DNA from 4 places in the Paenibacillus andongensis genome. Region 1 is predicted to be linked to each of the others. Evidence: riboswitches for the same ligand, from Rfam matches in the RefSeq annotation. Region 1 holds a riboswitch; each other region holds the start of a gene.
What was found. Region 1 has a riboswitch for cyclic di-GMP ahead of NYR53_RS21835 (pyridoxal phosphate-dependent decarboxylase family protein). Riboswitches for the same ligand answer to the same signal wherever they lie in the genome.

Region 1 (4,380 bases):
AACGACCATTTGGATTGCTCATCGGATCTCCGCACTGAAGCATACGGATGAGATTATCGTGCTTCATGAAGGCAGGATTGTGCAGCGCGGTACGCACGAAGAGCTAATTGCGCAAGAAGGATTGTACGCCGAGCTTCATGCGATACAAGAGGGAGGTAGCGACGATGCCCATACGGAGCAACAAAAGCAGTGAGGAGCGGCAGAAGACGCGATCTTCTTTTCGTGCTTTATCTGCTTATGCCAAACCGCACAGGTTCACCTTTGCAGCTGTTTTATTTTGCGCGTTACTGGGGATAGCTGCGGACTTGCTTCAGCCTTATCTGGTTAAAATCGCGATTGATGATAATTTGATGATTGGGAAAAATGATTATCGCTCACTGCTGCTCATATGCTTGTTTTATGCAGGTCTGTCTATCAGCAGTTTATTTTTCAGTTATTTGCAGAACAATTTATTGCAGTTTGCCGGGCAAAGCATCGTCGCCAAAATTCGCAAGGATTTATTCGAACACATCTTTAAGCAGTCGATGTCTTATTATGACCGGACGCCAAGCGGCAGCCTGATTACGCATGTTTCTAGTGACACGGAAACGCTGAATCAGTTTTTTACGCAGGTTCTTCTTAGCCTGGTACGCGATAGTATGACGCTCGTATTCATCATCGTGCTGATGTACCATCTAGACCCTCAGCTAACGCTGTACAGTATGATCGTGATCCCAATCATTCTTCTCATAGCGGTCAGTTTTCGCAGATATATGCGCAAAACGTATCAGCTCTCGAGGACGCAGCTGTCTCAAATGGTTGCTTTTGCCGCTGAGAATTTATCTGGGATGCATCTCATTCAGGCTTTTCATCAAGAGAAGGAACAGATGAATCGCTTTACGGAGAAAAATCTAGGGTATTTTCGTGCTAATTTGAGAGAAATTCGAACCAATGTTTTGTTCAATCGCTCCTTTGATATTTTGGGAAATTTATCGGTAGCCTTTATCACTTGGATTGGCGGTATGGCCGTTTTTGATAAAACGATTGAATTCGGTGTATTGTATGCTTTTATAACGTATATCCGGCAGTTTTTTCAACCGATTAATAACATTACGCAGCAGTGGAATACTCTTCAATCTACGACGGTATCTGTCAATCGAATTTGGAATATCTTCTCTATTCAACCGGAAGTAAAAGATAAGGAAGGCGTGTCGCCGCTTTCGTTGTCCGATGTGAAGGGGGACATACATTTCAATCATGTGCATTTTGGTTATTTGAAAGATACAGCAGTTATCGAGGATTTAGAGCTTCATATTGAGCCGGGCGAAATGATCGGTATTGTTGGGACGACGGGCGCTGGTAAAAGCTCGCTGATTAGTTTGCTTTGCCGCTTTTATGATGTGCAGGAAGGAAGTATTCGCATTGATGGCACGGATCTGCGGGATATCCCGCAGGCTGATTTACACCGAATGGTAGGACTTGTACAGCAGGAACCGTACTTATACGCAGGCAGTATTCTGGATAATGTGCGGATGTTCGATGAAAGCATAACGCGTGAGGAAGTAATTGAGGCATGCCGGATGGTTGGGGCAGACAATCTTATTTCACGAATGAAGGATGGTTATGAAACACGCATATCCGAGAGAGGAAGCGGGCTTTCCGCAGGAGAGAGACAGCTGATCTCATTCGCGCGAATTATCGTATTCAAGCCGAAAGTACTGATTCTTGATGAAGCGACAGCGAATTTGGACTCCCAAACGGAGCAGTTGATTCAATCTGCGCTGCAGGTCGTTGCTGAAGGAAGAACGACACTTGTCATCGCGCATCGCATCTCGACCATTATGCATGCTAACCGCATCATTGTGATGAGTCATGGGAAAATTGTTGAAGAAGGGAATCACGCTCAATTACTTGCGCTCCGTGGCTATTACGAGCAGTTATATCTGCATTCACAAGGGAATATGGATTCTGCACAAACCATTTCTTAGCATGAATGCGCAGCAATTGAGGGTTGAAATAAGCTTTGTCGGACTCCTTGTTAGGAAGTCGTGACGAAGCTTTTTTTTGTATATGCATGATAATAGTCCTAGAAAGATGCCGGAAGATTCTATCGGTTTATTGCATAATTTGACTGGTATAACTGTCTTGAAAAGAGAATGTTGATACTATTTTACCATTGATTTGAATTATGTTAAAAAAGCAATTTAGTTACAATATAATAACTTTACAAACAATAATGGAAAATTGTGTTGTTTTATTTAGTTTACTATACTATACTAATGTATAAAATTGTAAAGTTTTGCTGTCGATTATTGTCGAAGATGGGAATTTTCACCTACAACTTAATAATGGCAAACCTATTGAAAAATAGGGACGCAAAACTAGAGGGACTACATCCAACAAGGATATGTCAGCCAGTTGCATTGTAGCAATTGGTGGAATAGGGCATTTATGCCTGTGTTTCTCCTTTTTTTTGTGAACATTTTCTTCAAGCAATTCTATCGATAGGAGAGAAAATAATGAGAGAGAAAAGACTTACGAATGTTCAGCAATTATTCCCCAGTGAGGATGGAAACCAACAAACGCGTCAACTGGTTTTGCGGCTCATTGAACAATTAGTAACAGGAGTGGATGATCTCAAAAATCCGGACGGCGTCAATCTTAAAGGCGAGAAAAATCGAACAGGGACTTTCTATAACAATCTTATTCGAGATAGCTCCATCCCTAATGGCAGTGTCCCCCTAGAGGAAGTTAATACAGAGTTATTGAAATTGCTGCATGATCATCCCTATCATACGAAAAATTTCTTGACGAATATTTTACCGATGGCTAGCATCCCGGGTATTATGGGCATGATTGCGGCGTTCTTGGTTAACGGCAACAATTTATGGGATGTATACGGCCCAGCCGGAGCTGAAGCGGAAGTTAGGGTAATCAGCATGATGTCCAAATTAATAAGCTATGATGCGCTGAAAAGCGGCGGGTATACGACGTGGGGCGGACAAGGAGCTGTATTCTCAGGACTCCGGATAGCGATCGCCAAATTCGTTCCGGACGCCTTGCAAAAAGGTGTTCCCGATAACTTGTATGCTTTTTGTTCCGATGCCGCTCACTACAGCTTGTTTAAATCTATGGAGGCAGTAGGCATTGGGAGCGATAAATTGGTCAGAGTTCGCACGAATGCAGACAGCTCCATGGATGTGAATGATCTCAGAGTGAAAATGGAAGAAGTGATCGCACGGGGTGGGATCCCGATTTACATTGTAGCTACGACAGGAACGACGGATGCCATGGGGATTGACGATTTGGAACAAATTTATGCTGTGTCTGACAAGCTAGCCGTTCACCATGGGTTACATAGACCGCATATTCATGCAGACTCTGCATTAGGTGGCTTCTTTGCATTCTTTAATGACTATGATTTCAACGCCAATCCACTCGAATTTAAGAAAGATGTCGCTCAGGCTTTAATGGCTATCCAAAGCAAGATGAGGCATTTGCATTTGGCCGACTCGCTTTGTTTTGATTTTCAAAAGCTAGGGCAAACCCCTTACCTGACTAGTCTGTTCCTGGTCAAGGATGCCGCCGATTTAACACTAATGGATCTGCATTCGGATGAAACCCCCTATGTAGGACATCGGGGATACGGTCAGTATCATACCGGATATACGTTGGAGTGTTCGCGCATGGCTAGCTCCATCAGTATATACAGCGCATTGCTTGCATTCGGCATTCAAGGGTATCAGCAATTGCTAGCCCAGTTCGTTGAGGTTAATCTTGCTTTCAGGGAAGCGCTGCGCCAAGAAATTCCGCAAGCTGAAATCGTTAATAACGACAACCCTGGCATTATGACACTTTTTCGTATATATCCGGAAGAAAGCCCACATTTTCAGGAAGAAATTTCGGGTACATGCACGGTTAAGGAAATTGAACGGAATAATAAATTTAACGAGCGTTTGTTCGAAATGTTAGGGAATCATCGCGACCGTATATTTTTTGGTGATACCAAAAAGCATCTGCTCGTTCAAACGAAGGATGATTGTTCTGTTGCTCTATACGCGACAAAGATTTTTGTAATCTCCCCTTATACGGAGACCAAACATGTACATGACATCGTTCAATATTTGAAGGAAACTGTAGCGCAAGTCTACGAGAAATATTCGGAAACATCGATTTTAAGCGGGAGGTAATTGAAGGTGGCAAAGCATGCTCCAACAAAAATAATAAACTGGTTCAGAGGGCAAATCGCGGTAAAGATGACAAGCAGTATCATACTGCTGTTGATATTTGTTTGTGCGGCATTCTCCGTCTCTGGCTATTTGACCAGCAAAAAATTAACAACGAAGCTTGAAGATCAATTCGTTTTGAGATTAACGACCAATATTGAAAATGTTTCGAAAT
Region 2 (4,380 bases), 3.5 Mb from region 1:
TTAATTTCTCTTTCAGCAAATTCAACTGCTCATCAACTTTAGCTTGCTTTGCAACGTCAACAGGTGTATAGCTGCCTACTGAACCTGCTGGTACGTAAGGCTTGCGAGCGATTTCCGCTTCAACTTCCAATTGGATAATTTTCTCTTCCATACGTTGGAAGCCGCGGGATGCGTTGCCGCTTTCGATGACGCCATTGTAGGATACTTGTGCCATTTGTTTTTTGGCTTTAGCCAGTTGAGCGCGGGACACAAGCTCGTTGCGTTTGTTACGCAGTTTGTAGAACTCATCTTTCATTTCGTGCAGCTGCTGTGTTAACTCATCCGCATGCGCTTTGGAAGCAGTATATAGATCAGTGTACTCAACAATTTTATCTTCGTGGTACAATTTTTCTTCGACGGCTTGGCGAGCGATTGCCTCTTGGCCATTTTTGATTGCTGCGGAAGCTTTGGCTTCACGGTCAGCCACGAGACGAACAGACTCTTCCAGACGTTGTTTCAGCTTGCGCTCATTGGCGATTTGTCTAGCAACAGTCACTTCAGCTTGCGCGATTTCTTGCTCCATATCCCGCAAATATTGGTTCAACATAACGATCGGATCCTCAATTTTATCCAATACCTCGTGAATTGATGCTTTTGTCATATCTTTCATTCTTGTAAATACTCCCATGGTTTACACGTCTCCTTTTTTAATATCAATTGGTTGTTGTTCGAAGCGAGCGACTTTGGCTCTCAGTTCTTCTACTTCTCTTTGCAGAGCTTTCTTTTCAATGTCTTTCATCATCTCGTCGATGTTGTTTACTTTCCCTGCGTCGTACGGAGTATTGTACCCTGTATGTTGTGGCGCATGGTTAGGGTGGGGGGGCTTGTGAGCGTTCCAAGCACCGCCATTATAGCCTTGACGGCCATATGAGCCAGCATAAGGATCAAATGGAGGCTGATCGTACCCAGGTTCCTTCGGAATAACAAGTGCAGCTACAAAGTAGATGAAAATGACCGTTCCTCCGGTGAAAATTGTGGTAATCACCACTAACAAACGTAATAGCGTTGCATCTACATTCATGGCCTCGGCGAGTCCGCCGCATAGACCAGTAACCTTCTTATCTCTTCGTGAGCGATAAAGTTTGCTCATGATTACTTGGCTCCCTCCTGCTGCAGTCTGTTTCTCAGAGCTTCCATTTCAGCATCTACGGCCGAGTTGCCCCCGCTATAGTAACTTTCGCGCCCCATTCGTCTTACATCGCGAAGCGTTCTTGCATGGAGCTCCATATCGGAAACGCGCTCTTCCAAGCGACCGAACATCCGTGGTGTCGCATCCTGCGCCACACTGCTGCGAGCATGCAATCTTTGCTGCAACCTTGCGGACTCCATTCGCGCTAAGTAGTAGCTGCGTTTGTCTGCCACTTCTTTGTAATCAGCTTTGAGCTGCTGCAGCTCTTCATCCAAATCAAGGATGGACTGCTTCGCTTGATCGTACAACTCATGATACTGCTCGCTTTTCTCTTCGGCTTGCAGCTTCTCTTGAAGCACGATCCTTGCCATATGTTCTTCGCCGGCCTTCAGAGCAAGCAACGCTTGATGCTCGCGCTTCTCTTTGGTTTCCAGCGCCGTCAGATATTGCTGCCGGAGTGAAGCTGCGTGGCTTACGCATTGTTGATACAGTCTCTCGGACTGTTGAAGCTGCTCACGCTGCGCTGCTAAGTACTGGTCAATCAAGCGGACCGGATCTTCCGATCGCTCCAGATGTTCATTCAGTGTCGCTACGGTAATGTCTCTCATTCGCCTAAGTAGGCTCATCTCTCATACCACCTTTTTCACTCTCTGTATTCGTTTCATTGCCTTACACCGTTCTTCTTGTCAACATCGAAATTCCGTAACCGATCAACCCAATCGCCAGTAGAATGATGATCCAACCAGCTAATTTACCAATCAGGATGATACCGCCAAGCCCTGCAATAATCCAACCGATTTTGCTGCCGTTCTGTATACCTACATAACCAAGGCCGACCATTCCTATTGGAATCAAGTATCCCATCACCGAGCCAATAAATGGTCCCATGTGAATGCCTAGCTTATTTAACAGAATCAGTGCACCGAATGCGATTAGCAGAGCGGCTAAGCCTGTATTTCTTTTCATCGTTTCGTCACCGCCTTTCGTTGTTTGCTGTGTTGTTTGCTGTGCTCTTGTTCATGTCTTTATTTTAGGTAAAAACGAAGCTTTCCAAAACGGACTAACGACGGTATTTGTTCCTAGACCTTAGTCGGGGCGCGTCTAAGACCTGTGATAGAGCGCGATGAATACGACAGTCTTTACTTAGCAAGCTTGGTAACCCAGGGGGTAATATTCTGAGCCAGGCATTTGTGAACGTGTTATGGGACAGAATAAAAAAACTACCAAGCGAGGTCGCAAGGTAGCTGATCATTTATTTACATCATGCATTTAATGAAAGTACAACACTATTATGAAGCAAAAAAAGTTCTATCCGGAAAGCCCTCTCCCTCCGTATAACATCTTGCAATAGCCGAAGCAGCCCTCATGAACATATGGTCTTTGGTAGTACCCGGGATTCTCTCTATCTGCCGAAACTCTTCATTAACTAGATTAAATTCAATTTCACCCATACTTTCTTCTGTTGGACCAAATTTATAAATAACCTTCTCGGCATCGTCGAACACTTTAATCAACATCAGATATGTTGCCATTTTTCGCCCCTCCCTTCCTTTTTTGGCAATAAAAAAACAAGCCTCTAAAGAGTAACCCGGCTATCATCCCAAGAGATTTGACTCATGGCTTAGACCCGTGGCTTTGCGTCTCCACCTTTCGATGGATTTGCCTTTGTTCATTATTGCTTGATATTAGGTGTGTTTCAGTGATTATTTCTAGTTGTAAAGTACTATCTATTTTCCATGGTATTCCATTAAATAATGAAATTCAACATATTTCTACAAAAAAGAAGGACTTTGCACGCAAAGTGTGTGATTTCATACAAAAAAGGCCAACCAGAGTACTGGTTGACCTAAGAGAACTACATATCTCTCACGGGTCATTATTATTTTACTTCTGTATAGACAATAACGCACCATTTACATAATAATACAGCATTCTATTCTGATCAAAGAAGATTTCTGTTGCTGTCCCCAGCGCCAAAGAATCAACCTTCTGATAGGTCGCCGCACTGTATATCCCATTTTTACCAACCAGCAGCTCTCCATTAGCACTCGCTGCATAAATCGGTTCTGGCAATGTACTGATTACCTGCGCAACATTATTGAGATCAAGGACCTTATTCTTTACGACCAGTTTCCCTTGATTTTCCAACAATAGAACCGGAGTATCCAAGGGATCTCTCAAGAAGTTCGGGTAACTTAGGCTGGATTCGCCTGATTTGGTTACGCTATTGCCACTAACGGAATATGCCAATACGTTGGAGCCGGCATTTCCTGCATTCCAGCCAGACTGATACCATGTAAAGAATGTGCTCTTTTTGCTGGAGAAAGCCAGATCGCCAACCCCTTTGATCACAGTTCCGTAGTTTACGGCTGCAAAGGAAGTCGAATTGAACGCCAGCAGCGTCGGCTCCCAATCACCCATCACAACATACAGAATCCCGTTTTTATGGTAGATATGTCTATGAGCGATGTCACCGGAATCAACAGTTGACGTGTAAGTCAAGTGCCTTAAAATTTGTAAATCAGTTATGCGCACTTCCGTTATGAGATTATTTAGATCATCATTCACGATAAAGAGACTTGAACCGTCTTCCGATATAGTAAGTCCGGCAGGACGATATGGAAGCTTGACTGTTTTTACAATCGTCTGTGATTGAAGATCAACCACATATAGATTGCGGAACGCTTCGTCGATGGCATAAGCTTTCTTATTTGCGGAATCGTAAGCAATGTCGACAACTCTGCCGTCCAACTGGACACCAGGCACCGCAATAGGGGCAATCGCTTCGATTGAATTCTTTTCTACAATTTCGACGATATTCTTTCCGTCTAGCGTAGATACAGAAATCAATCGATTGGTACCATTAAATACATTCTTGGCTGTACCGTCCAAGTGATAGAGCCCGCTTTTATTAAAATTGGTGTAATCATAGACTTGTATCGCATTGTTCTTCGCTGTGTAAAAAATGTTTTTTGACAGATCAAAGGTAATACCGTCATATGCTTGTCCAAGTCCGTATACAAATTTCATATCGTCGTACTTATTGCTTGTTGCCATAAATACGTTGCCGGAACCGTTAAAGATGTAGGCACCGTCCGGAGAAATGGTGAAATTCGTCGACATTGCATAATCGCCATGGTACGGAGAATCGTAACCGCCTGGCTCGACGTATTGTCCGTTCGTTACGTTATACGCTCCAAGGTCTCTCGGTG
Region 3 (4,380 bases), 2.0 Mb from region 1:
CAAGCATTGTGTTGCTGACATGTTTTATGCCATCCCGAGCTCGGTTCCTGCCACTTCAATGGAAACGACCGGAGGCGCGATTGAAATCGAGGATTTGGACGAGCTGCTTCGTACAGAACGCATCATTTGTTTAGGCGAAATCATGAACTACGTAGATGTGATAACAGATCCTGATTGCAAAACGAACCACATCTTAAATCATATCCGCACTCATTATCCTCACCTCATTATTGAAGGACACGTGCCGAAATTATTGGATCTGGACTTGCATCGAATGATCTATAGCGGTGTAGATTCCGATCACACGCATCAATCGATCGAGGGGATGGAAGCTCGGATCGCTGCAGGGATGTTTATTGAAATTCAAGAAAAATCGATGACGCCTGAAGTGATGGCGTATTTGATGGAGCATGAGGTATCTGAGCACTTTTGCTTTGTTACCGATGATGTGATGGCTGATTCCTTTGAGCGTCGAGGGCACTTGAATCACCTTGTTCGCAAAGCGATAGGCATGGGCATGAAGCCTGAGCAGGCGATTTATGCCAGTACGCTTTCGCCAGCCAAAAGAATGCGGATGTATGATCGCGGCGTAATTGCGCCCGGTAAAATTGGTGATTTTCAACTGATCTCCGATCTGGAGCAGCTGACAATCGATCAAGTATACAAGCATGGCCGCAAGGTCTATGATGCTCGCGAGCCATACAAGCCAACTGTCCATGCACCAGCCTTTCCAGCACACTACTATCAAAGCGTTCATATGTCGCCTTTAACAGAAGCGGACTTCACCGTGAACACAGAAGCAGCGGATGGCCGGTATGCCTGCCGAACCATGATGGTGAAGGATGGCTCCACGTTTACAGAAGAGCATCAGGTCGATGTAGATGTTCGTCAAGGAAAGCTTAACTGGTCGGAGAGCGGCTATGGACTCATTGCTACGTTTGAACGCTACGGGAAAAACGGGAATCGCGCTTATGGTTTAATCGGCGGGGATACGATCAAGCGTGGAGCCATAGCAACGACGTATTCTCACGATAACCATAACATGCTTGTTGTGGGGCATAATCCAGTCGATATGATGATCGCTGCTAATGAGGTCATCAAGAATCAAGGGGGCTTCAGCGTAGTTGAGAATGGCGAGGTGATCGCTAATCTTGAGCTGCCTGTCGGCGGTATTTTAACGGAAGTCCCTTTGGAGCAAGTCGCCAAGGAAGTTGAGCAGCTGCGCAAGGCCATGGAATCGTTAGGCTACTGCCATTATAACCCGATTATGTCCATCAGCACGCATTCTTTACCCGTTAGTCCTGCGTTGAAAATAACGGATTACGGTTTAATTGATGTAAATGAAGGGAAAGTTGTGCCTTTAATCATACACAGCTGAGCTTTCGCCGATTCAAGGTGGAGGCTAATGGAACTCATGGAATAAGGGGCTGATCTAAAAAGTAGATAAATCTACTTGAGGAAAGCCTCTTTTTTTTGAGGTAAACCTGCATAATGGCAGGCTTTTCCATTTTTCAAACGGTTTTAGAAAAAATATCTGCACTTTCGCAGTAATTGTGGGCTGTTTTTATAATACTTTAGAACTATATATTGTGTTGTTATTTATAGTCCATTATAATCAAATGAGATAAATACAAATACATATAAGAATACCGTTAAAGGCAAACCCGCAGAAATCCGGGGACGCAAAACTAAAGGGGCTATAGGGCAATGCGCCACGCCAGCCAGTTGCTGTAAAAGAAAACCACATCTCTCTTAAGTTGATGTGGTTTTTTTGAACGGAGATCATAGGCAGCTATTCAACCTAAAGACTATTGCACAAAGAAATTCATCATTGGAGGTTGATGTTGCCATGTCGCTTCGCCGGAAAATCATCATCTACGTAGGGTTAACCACGCTTTGCATGCTTTCACTTCTATACGTGATTTCAGAGAGGGCTCTTCTGCGCAATTATGAGCAGATGGAGCTTGAAAGTTTGCGTGAAAACATGAAACAAAACCTTCTTTCTTATTTTGATGAGTATACAAATTTAGGTGCAATTGCGATTAATTATGCTGGTTGGGATGATACATACAACTTTATCGATAGGCCGACGATTCCTGCTAATAACGATCCTTATCTCACAGTCAATTATACCGATTCCTTGTTTATGTCAAGTCGTCTTAATATAACGCTTCTGATGAACAACGGAAAGCAAGTTTACTTCGGTAAAGCCTATGATTATGGCAATAACAGCCCACTCGGCTATCCAAGTACATTCATACATACCTTACAGACTGAATATGCTTCCTTCCTTGAACAGTCGGACGCTTCTTCCCGGAAGATGGGGTTATTGCTTGTTGATAAGCAACCGGTAATCGCAACTTCATACCCAATTCTAACGAGCAACAATGAAGGACCCATTCACGGAACCTTGGTTTTTGCGCGTTTCTTAGACTCGAATTACATTCAGTATATTTCTGAAAAAACGGACTTGCCTTTAAGTATATCTATTGTGGATCCATCTTTTACACCTCCTCTTCAAGCTACAACCATAATGGGTCCCAAAAACCGCGCGCTGCCGTTTTGGACCGAGTCTGATAAATCGACGATCACAAGCTTTTCGCTGCTAACAGACGTCAATAATAAACCCGCCGTTCTCTTGAAATTCGTGAAACCGAGAGAATTATATAAGGAAGCTCAAAGAAGTATCTTATTTTACTTGTTCTATTTTGGGCTTTCCGGACTGGTATTCTTTATCATTATTAGCTGCGTCCTTCAGCGGACGATATTTGCTAGATTGAACCGCACGATCTTTGGGATGAATGTGATCAAAACCAAACAAGATTTTTCGATTCGCATTCAGGAATCCGGCAAAGATGAGATTACCCAGCTCGAGAATTCGTTTAACCACATGATGATGTCGCTGGAGCAATCGCAGAACGAAATTCATTATCAAGCAAATCATGATAATTTGACCGGTCTCAACAATCGAAGAGCTTTTTTCGAGTATCTGGAGAAAATCATTTCACAAAACCATCAGCTTCCATTCCGCTTTGCCATAATCTTCATCGACTTGGATCGCTTTAAGCTGATCAACGATACGATGGGACATCATAGGGGAGACTTGCTGCTGATCGAGATTGCCGAGAGATTACGGCTTTGTATGAAGGAGGGCGAATTCCTTTGCCGCTTGGGGGGCGATGAGTTTTGCATCGTTTCCCATGACGTTCATGATTCCAAGCCAATTGAACACCTGGCAAAGGTCATCAAAGAGACGATTAATGTGCCTTACGATCTAGATGGCTATCGTGCCACGATTTCAGCCAGTATCGGAATTAGTCTGTATCCTGATCATGGAAAGGATTCGGAAAGCTTGTTGCATCATTCTGATATGGCTATGCTGGATGTCAAAGAATCCGGAAAAAATAATTACCGTTTGTATTCGGAATCGATTGAAGCGATTCGGACCAGAAGAATGCTTTTAGAGCAATACTTGAAGTGTGCGATTGACAACGACGAGCTTACGCTTCATTACCAACCAAAATTGGATTTGGCACGAAATAAAATGGTTGGGGTGGAAGCACTGCTTAGGTGGACGAACAGACAACTTGGACATGTATCTCCTTATGAATTTATTCCCATTGCTGAGTATTCCGGAATCATTAATGAGATAGGTGAATGGGTCATGCGATCAGCATGCAGGCAATTCAACGCATGGCGAAAGCAATCAGCGGACATGCCTCTTATCGTTGCTATTAATATTTCAGGCGCCCAACTGCTGCGGCCAAACTTTGTTGAACGAATTCGCGGGGTATTCGCAGAAGAAGAGGTTGATCCCTGCCATTTCGAGCTGGAAGTGACGGAAAGCTTTGCGATCGAAAACTTTGAAGAAGTGATCAACATATTGATCGAATTACGTAATCTAGGTTTTATGATTTCCATTGACGATTTTGGAGCAGGCTACTCTTCAATGAAATATGTATGTCAGCTTCCCATACAATGTATGAAAATTGATAAAACGTTGATCGATCAACTGGCAGATAACATTAGAAGCCAAGTTGTTGTATCGTCGTTGATCGAAATGGCTCATCGGCTGCAGCTATCCGTAGTGGCGGAGGGAGTTGAGCTGCCGGAGCAGCTTCGTATTCTCCAAACATACCGGTGCGATCAGATTCAAGGATTTCTCATCAGTAAACCGGTGCCGGCTAGCAGGATTATTGAGATGTTGAATGGCTCTGATTTGCTTCAGGTACCCGAAACAAAATTACATTAGATCAATTGAATAAGCTGAGTCAGGGATGCTGAGCAGAACCTGGCTTGGCTTTTTTTCGTTCATGGATAACCATCGATCGCATAGGATCTGAGGCCCAGCCTGTCAGTCTAAATGGAGTTTAATATGTC
Region 4 (4,380 bases), 3.1 Mb from region 1:
TTTTAAATGCCGAAGAAACACTATGATTAAATTGCAGTTTAAATCCTTTCTTGCCAGCAGCTGCTTCCGTTGTCACGGTATACTCCCCACTCGGCAATTCACTTCCCAGTGTCTCATTACCACTTGAATTAAACGTTACGGGATAAATATGAAGGGATCCTGCAACTATTTCTTGTGTATCATTGAATAAATCTTTTAGGAATGCTGCTGACTGGGCAATTGTCCTCTCATTATAATTATATTTGATTCCCCAATTAATAATCTGCGTAATGGGACTATAGCTTTCGGCTATTTTATCTAAAGAGCTGCCACGCGTTACATGGACTGTCGCAGAGGCCTGAACAGGGTTTTTATTACTTCCCCCGAACGTTGCCGTATTCACAAAGGTTGCTTTGTCAAAATCGGTTATTGGCGTCGTATATTGAATGCGATAAGCCATATGAATAGGAGATTCCGTGAATCGAACAGAAAGATTGGCTCCTGTTATATTTACTATATATTTACTGCCATCCACCAACGCCCCTTGTACGACACTTCCATCTAATTTGACCCCTAACTCATAGACGGCTACCGTAACAGGAACAGATAGACCTGCTGGGATTGGGTCCGTCATCTCTGCGTTCTCAACAGAATCCAGCGTCTTATTCACATCGACGGTCCAATGAATATCTTTCGGGTTAAATCCAGAGGGTACGCCTCTTTTTTCGATTGTGGAAGTGACCGAAGGTCTAAGATGAAGAGTGAAAATCTGATCACCAGATTGAATCGGAATTGTAATCGTTACCGTTGTGCTTTCCGTAAGTTTACTTATATCTAACTGTGTTCGGAAAGTGAGCGTACCATGTATATTGTCATGGCTTTCGATGTAGTTGTTAAAGGTGATCAGCACTTGATGACTAGCTTGATCAACATGGAAAGTCCCTAACTGATTCTGCCCCATGACCAAACCACCGCTGATATTGTTGAAAAGCAAAAATTGCTGCGGCAGAGTGAATGTAAACGTATCACCACTATGGTACCCATGACCGTTTGGCAGCGACCATGTATAGTCTAGCTGCACTGTGGAGTTTGGCTCATAAACATTGCCGGTCACGACTTGACCTGCGCTGTCATATACAGCCATCGTCACGCTGTCAAGAATATTGTTTGAAATCGTGTTCGCACTGGCCTTAGTAATAAAGCCAATCCCGTAAATACTCTGCATAAAAATTAATAAAGTAATCAGCAGTGCACTCGTTTTTTTCTTCAACATCATTTCATACCTCCATTCATGGATCAATGTTTATAGAGATTATTTATGTGTGCTACCTCCTATGACTTTGAAACAAAATGTATCATTATCAATGATATATGATACAAGATGTATTGTAAATATTGGAATTTATTGTTTTTCACATGGGAAGCACAAAAAAACCTGTACTCCGTTGAGTACAGGTTTCATCATTTCTTCTAATATATTTTGGAAATTTGATAATTATGATCGTTTTTTATAATATCTATTGTTTCACCAGCTTGTATATGTATAGCGTCATACGTGGTGTCGATCGTCACCCATTCCTTACTTTCCTTTAGGAAAACTTGATTCCACGCATGATAAGTATTTGGCGCATGGCTTTCATATCCCATAACCAGACGTGTTGGAATTCCCTCGCTTCTTGCCATTGCCGCAAAAGTAGCTGCAAAGTCATAACAAATTCCGCCCGACGCTTCGTAGGCCGTATCCAGATTAGGCACGTAACTATCTGCTACAGTTTGGGCCTTCTCATAATCATACTGAAAATGTGTCGTGATATATCCATAAATGGCCCTTATTTTGTCGATATCTTTGTCTTTATCTCCAACTAATTGCTTAGCTTCAACGACCGCCTTCGATTCATCGTTCCAATCGATCAACGGAATGGACTGCAGAAATACGGCATTCTCGTCTTCCATTTCTAAATCTATTTGTTCTTGCGCAACAACTTTATATTTATTAGCTCCTATGGACTCGCCAATCAGCACTTTATACGGTCCGTTTCCCAGCTGCAAAGGGTACTGATCCCCTTCTTCGAAGGTGTAGTCATATTTGATATTTTCTCTCATTATTCGAACGAGAACTTTGGTGTTTTTATCTTTTGAATAATGAACCGATATAATTCCTTTATTCAGAGCCTCTTTATCTATCATGGATGGATTGGAAGCTGCAAATATCCCTTGCGGAGCGAAAGTAAACAGAAATACTGCTAGGATCACTGGTATAAATGGTTTCTTAAGCACAAAAAATCCCCTTTCGGTAACTGGCTGCCAACTTAGTTCGGCTAAGGAAGGCCCTTTAGTTTTGCGTCTCTAGTTTTCGCTAGATTTGCCTTTATCGGAGGAACGCACCGAATCCCTATAATCACTATAGTGATAGTGCAATCTTAACATAGGCTTGTCTCTCTGAATAGACAAAATATTACATTTTATTCCTTAGACTGCACCATAATTCCCTTAATCGCAATACGGTGAGTCGGATTTTCCATAGGATGGCAAGTTATTAGCGTAATCTCCCGATCTTTGCCGTTGCCCTTCAGCACCCAGACATCCTCTGGGAGGACATACAGTTTGTCCACTACCTTGTAGATATACGTTTTACTCCCTGTATTCACTTCTATGAAATCCCCTTCGGTGACTTCATCTAATCGATTAAAATTTTTCCCGTAGGTCAGGTTTCGATGACCAGCAATCGCATAATTACCAACAGCTCCTGCTTTGCCCGTTTTGGCGATACTGGCAACGGAAATCTTCAAATTATTCACGGTTGCATCTGTCAGAATAGGGAGCTTCAAATCAATTTTATCAATAGTGAGGACACCCTCTATATTCTTCTGCGGCAAAGTTAATGGCTTCGGTGTCATTTTCATTTCCGCGGCCAAGGGGCTTGGCTGGCTAGTTGGCTGGCCGCTTGACGGCAGAGCTTCCACATCGGGACTGGAAGAAGGCACGACCAACACCGTATCTGTCTCCTCCTCGATGTCAGAAGCTGTCTGATCCATGTTCTGCAGATTTTCCTGCCATTGTTTCAAAATTTTGTTCTGCTGATAGCTCTCATAACGATCGTTTAGCGTTGGATAAAGAAAAAGGATAATCCCAAGAACGATAACTAACAGTGATAGCTTTTTTCTAATCACCAGCGGTACCACCTTTCTCTTGGATCTCATACAACCACAATCATTCCGAAAAAGTTTCCGTTAAGAATATGCCTATTTCTATTCTAGATATTTGAGTAAATTCCTTTCTTATCTTTCCAGCAGGTGTTACAGCAAATAATGATTCGGTAACATAGAATTTTGTCGTTTTTGCAAGAAATTGTTCAGAATTTGTTCAGTCTTATTTGGTGTAATAAAAAGAATTCTTTTTTTGGCATAGTTCGTTTTATAGTCATTAACTGGTAAAAGTTTATCATTTTTCCGAGGAGGTGAAGGACAAATAGAGCAATCTCCACGACTACACAGGCATTTCTTACTCTGATTACAGGATTGTTCGTCCTCATACATAGATTAACGCAGAAACAATAGCACTTATTTCTTATGCCAGGAAGAAGAATCAGGATTTACAGTTGTTTAAGAGACATGCAGTTGGAATATTTTGAAAATAAAATACATTGCCAGCTCATGTTATCTGATTATGGGGGAGCAATGTATGGAACATTTATTGGGTTTGAAAAGAAGCAGAACCCTCTTGCATTTGCCTAAAAGAGTGCTGTTCTTGCTTATGGCTTTATCATTGGCGGTATTACCTTATTACAATTTTGTTGCGTCTGCCGCTATTTCTTTGTCTTTGGAAAAAACAGTAGATAAAACATCAGCAGTACCTGGGGAAACGATCACGTATACGATCAAGTATGCGAATCCGAGTACGACGGAAGATGCCGTGAATATGGTCATCACTGACGTTTTGCCAAATACATTGGACTACGTAGGCGTCGACACCTCGGCTGATGTCGATCATGTCGATTTAAGTACTCCTGGTACAGTTAAATTCGTCATGGATAACCCGCTACCTGCTGGTACAACGGGCGTGCTTAAGCTGAAGACCAAATTCAAGTCAGGGGTAACTCAGCAAGGAGACACCGCGCAGAATACCGCAACAGCTAAAGCTGATAATAGCGGCTCGGTTTCGTCAACTGCACAAGTAGTTACGGCAACTCTGAATCCTGATAACTGGTCGATATCTAAAACCAAAATCCTCCCTACGGTTGATCCTGTTTTGAACAGTGATGTCACCTATCAGGTTAAGCTAAAAGGGAACAGCGCACTTGGTGGCGCAAATATTCAAAACGTTGGAATTTACGACACTCTGCCTGTCGGCTCTACATTTGTTTCAGCCACTGGCGGCGGGGTTTATAGTTCCGTGTACGGC

Region 2: another riboswitch for cyclic di-GMP. It lies ahead of NYR53_RS02865 (hypothetical protein); the one in region 1 lies ahead of NYR53_RS21835 (pyridoxal phosphate-dependent decarboxylase family protein).
Region 3: another riboswitch for cyclic di-GMP. It lies ahead of NYR53_RS12190 (sensor domain-containing diguanylate cyclase); the one in region 1 lies ahead of NYR53_RS21835 (pyridoxal phosphate-dependent decarboxylase family protein).
Region 4: another riboswitch for cyclic di-GMP. It lies ahead of NYR53_RS01140 (transglutaminase-like domain-containing protein); the one in region 1 lies ahead of NYR53_RS21835 (pyridoxal phosphate-dependent decarboxylase family protein).

What each region holds. Positions count from the first base shown of each region.
Region 1 is NZ_CP104467.1:4,763,691-4,768,070, reverse strand. Features, by position in the region: gene NYR53_RS21845 (ABC transporter ATP-binding protein) at 1-193, shown strand, start outside; gene NYR53_RS21840 (ABC transporter ATP-binding protein) at 165-1,967, shown strand; cyclic di-GMP riboswitch class I at 2,320-2,405, shown strand; gene NYR53_RS21835 (pyridoxal phosphate-dependent decarboxylase family protein) at 2,499-4,169, shown strand; gene NYR53_RS21830 (methyl-accepting chemotaxis protein) at 4,176-4,380, shown strand, end outside.
Region 2 is NZ_CP104467.1:615,138-619,517, reverse strand. Features, by position in the region: gene NYR53_RS02885 (PspA/IM30 family protein) at 1-667, opposite strand, end outside; gene NYR53_RS02880 (PspC domain-containing protein) at 671-1,129, opposite strand; gene NYR53_RS02875 (PspA/IM30 family protein) at 1,132-1,794, opposite strand; gene NYR53_RS02870 (hypothetical protein) at 1,838-2,134, opposite strand; gene NYR53_RS02865 (hypothetical protein) at 2,458-2,700, opposite strand; cyclic di-GMP riboswitch class I at 2,748-2,842, opposite strand; gene NYR53_RS02860 (S-layer homology domain-containing protein) at 3,053-4,380, opposite strand, start outside.
Region 3 is NZ_CP104467.1:2,775,865-2,780,244, forward strand. Features, by position in the region: gene NYR53_RS12185 (adenine deaminase) at 1-1,378, shown strand, start outside; cyclic di-GMP riboswitch class I at 1,648-1,733, shown strand; gene NYR53_RS12190 (sensor domain-containing diguanylate cyclase) at 1,832-4,252, shown strand.
Region 4 is NZ_CP104467.1:251,724-256,103, reverse strand. Features, by position in the region: gene NYR53_RS01145 (collagen binding domain-containing protein) at 1-1,255, opposite strand, end outside; gene NYR53_RS01140 (transglutaminase-like domain-containing protein) at 1,450-2,256, opposite strand; cyclic di-GMP riboswitch class I at 2,269-2,356, opposite strand; gene NYR53_RS01135 (class D sortase) at 2,442-3,149, opposite strand; gene NYR53_RS01130 (SdrD B-like domain-containing protein) at 3,661-4,380, shown strand, end outside.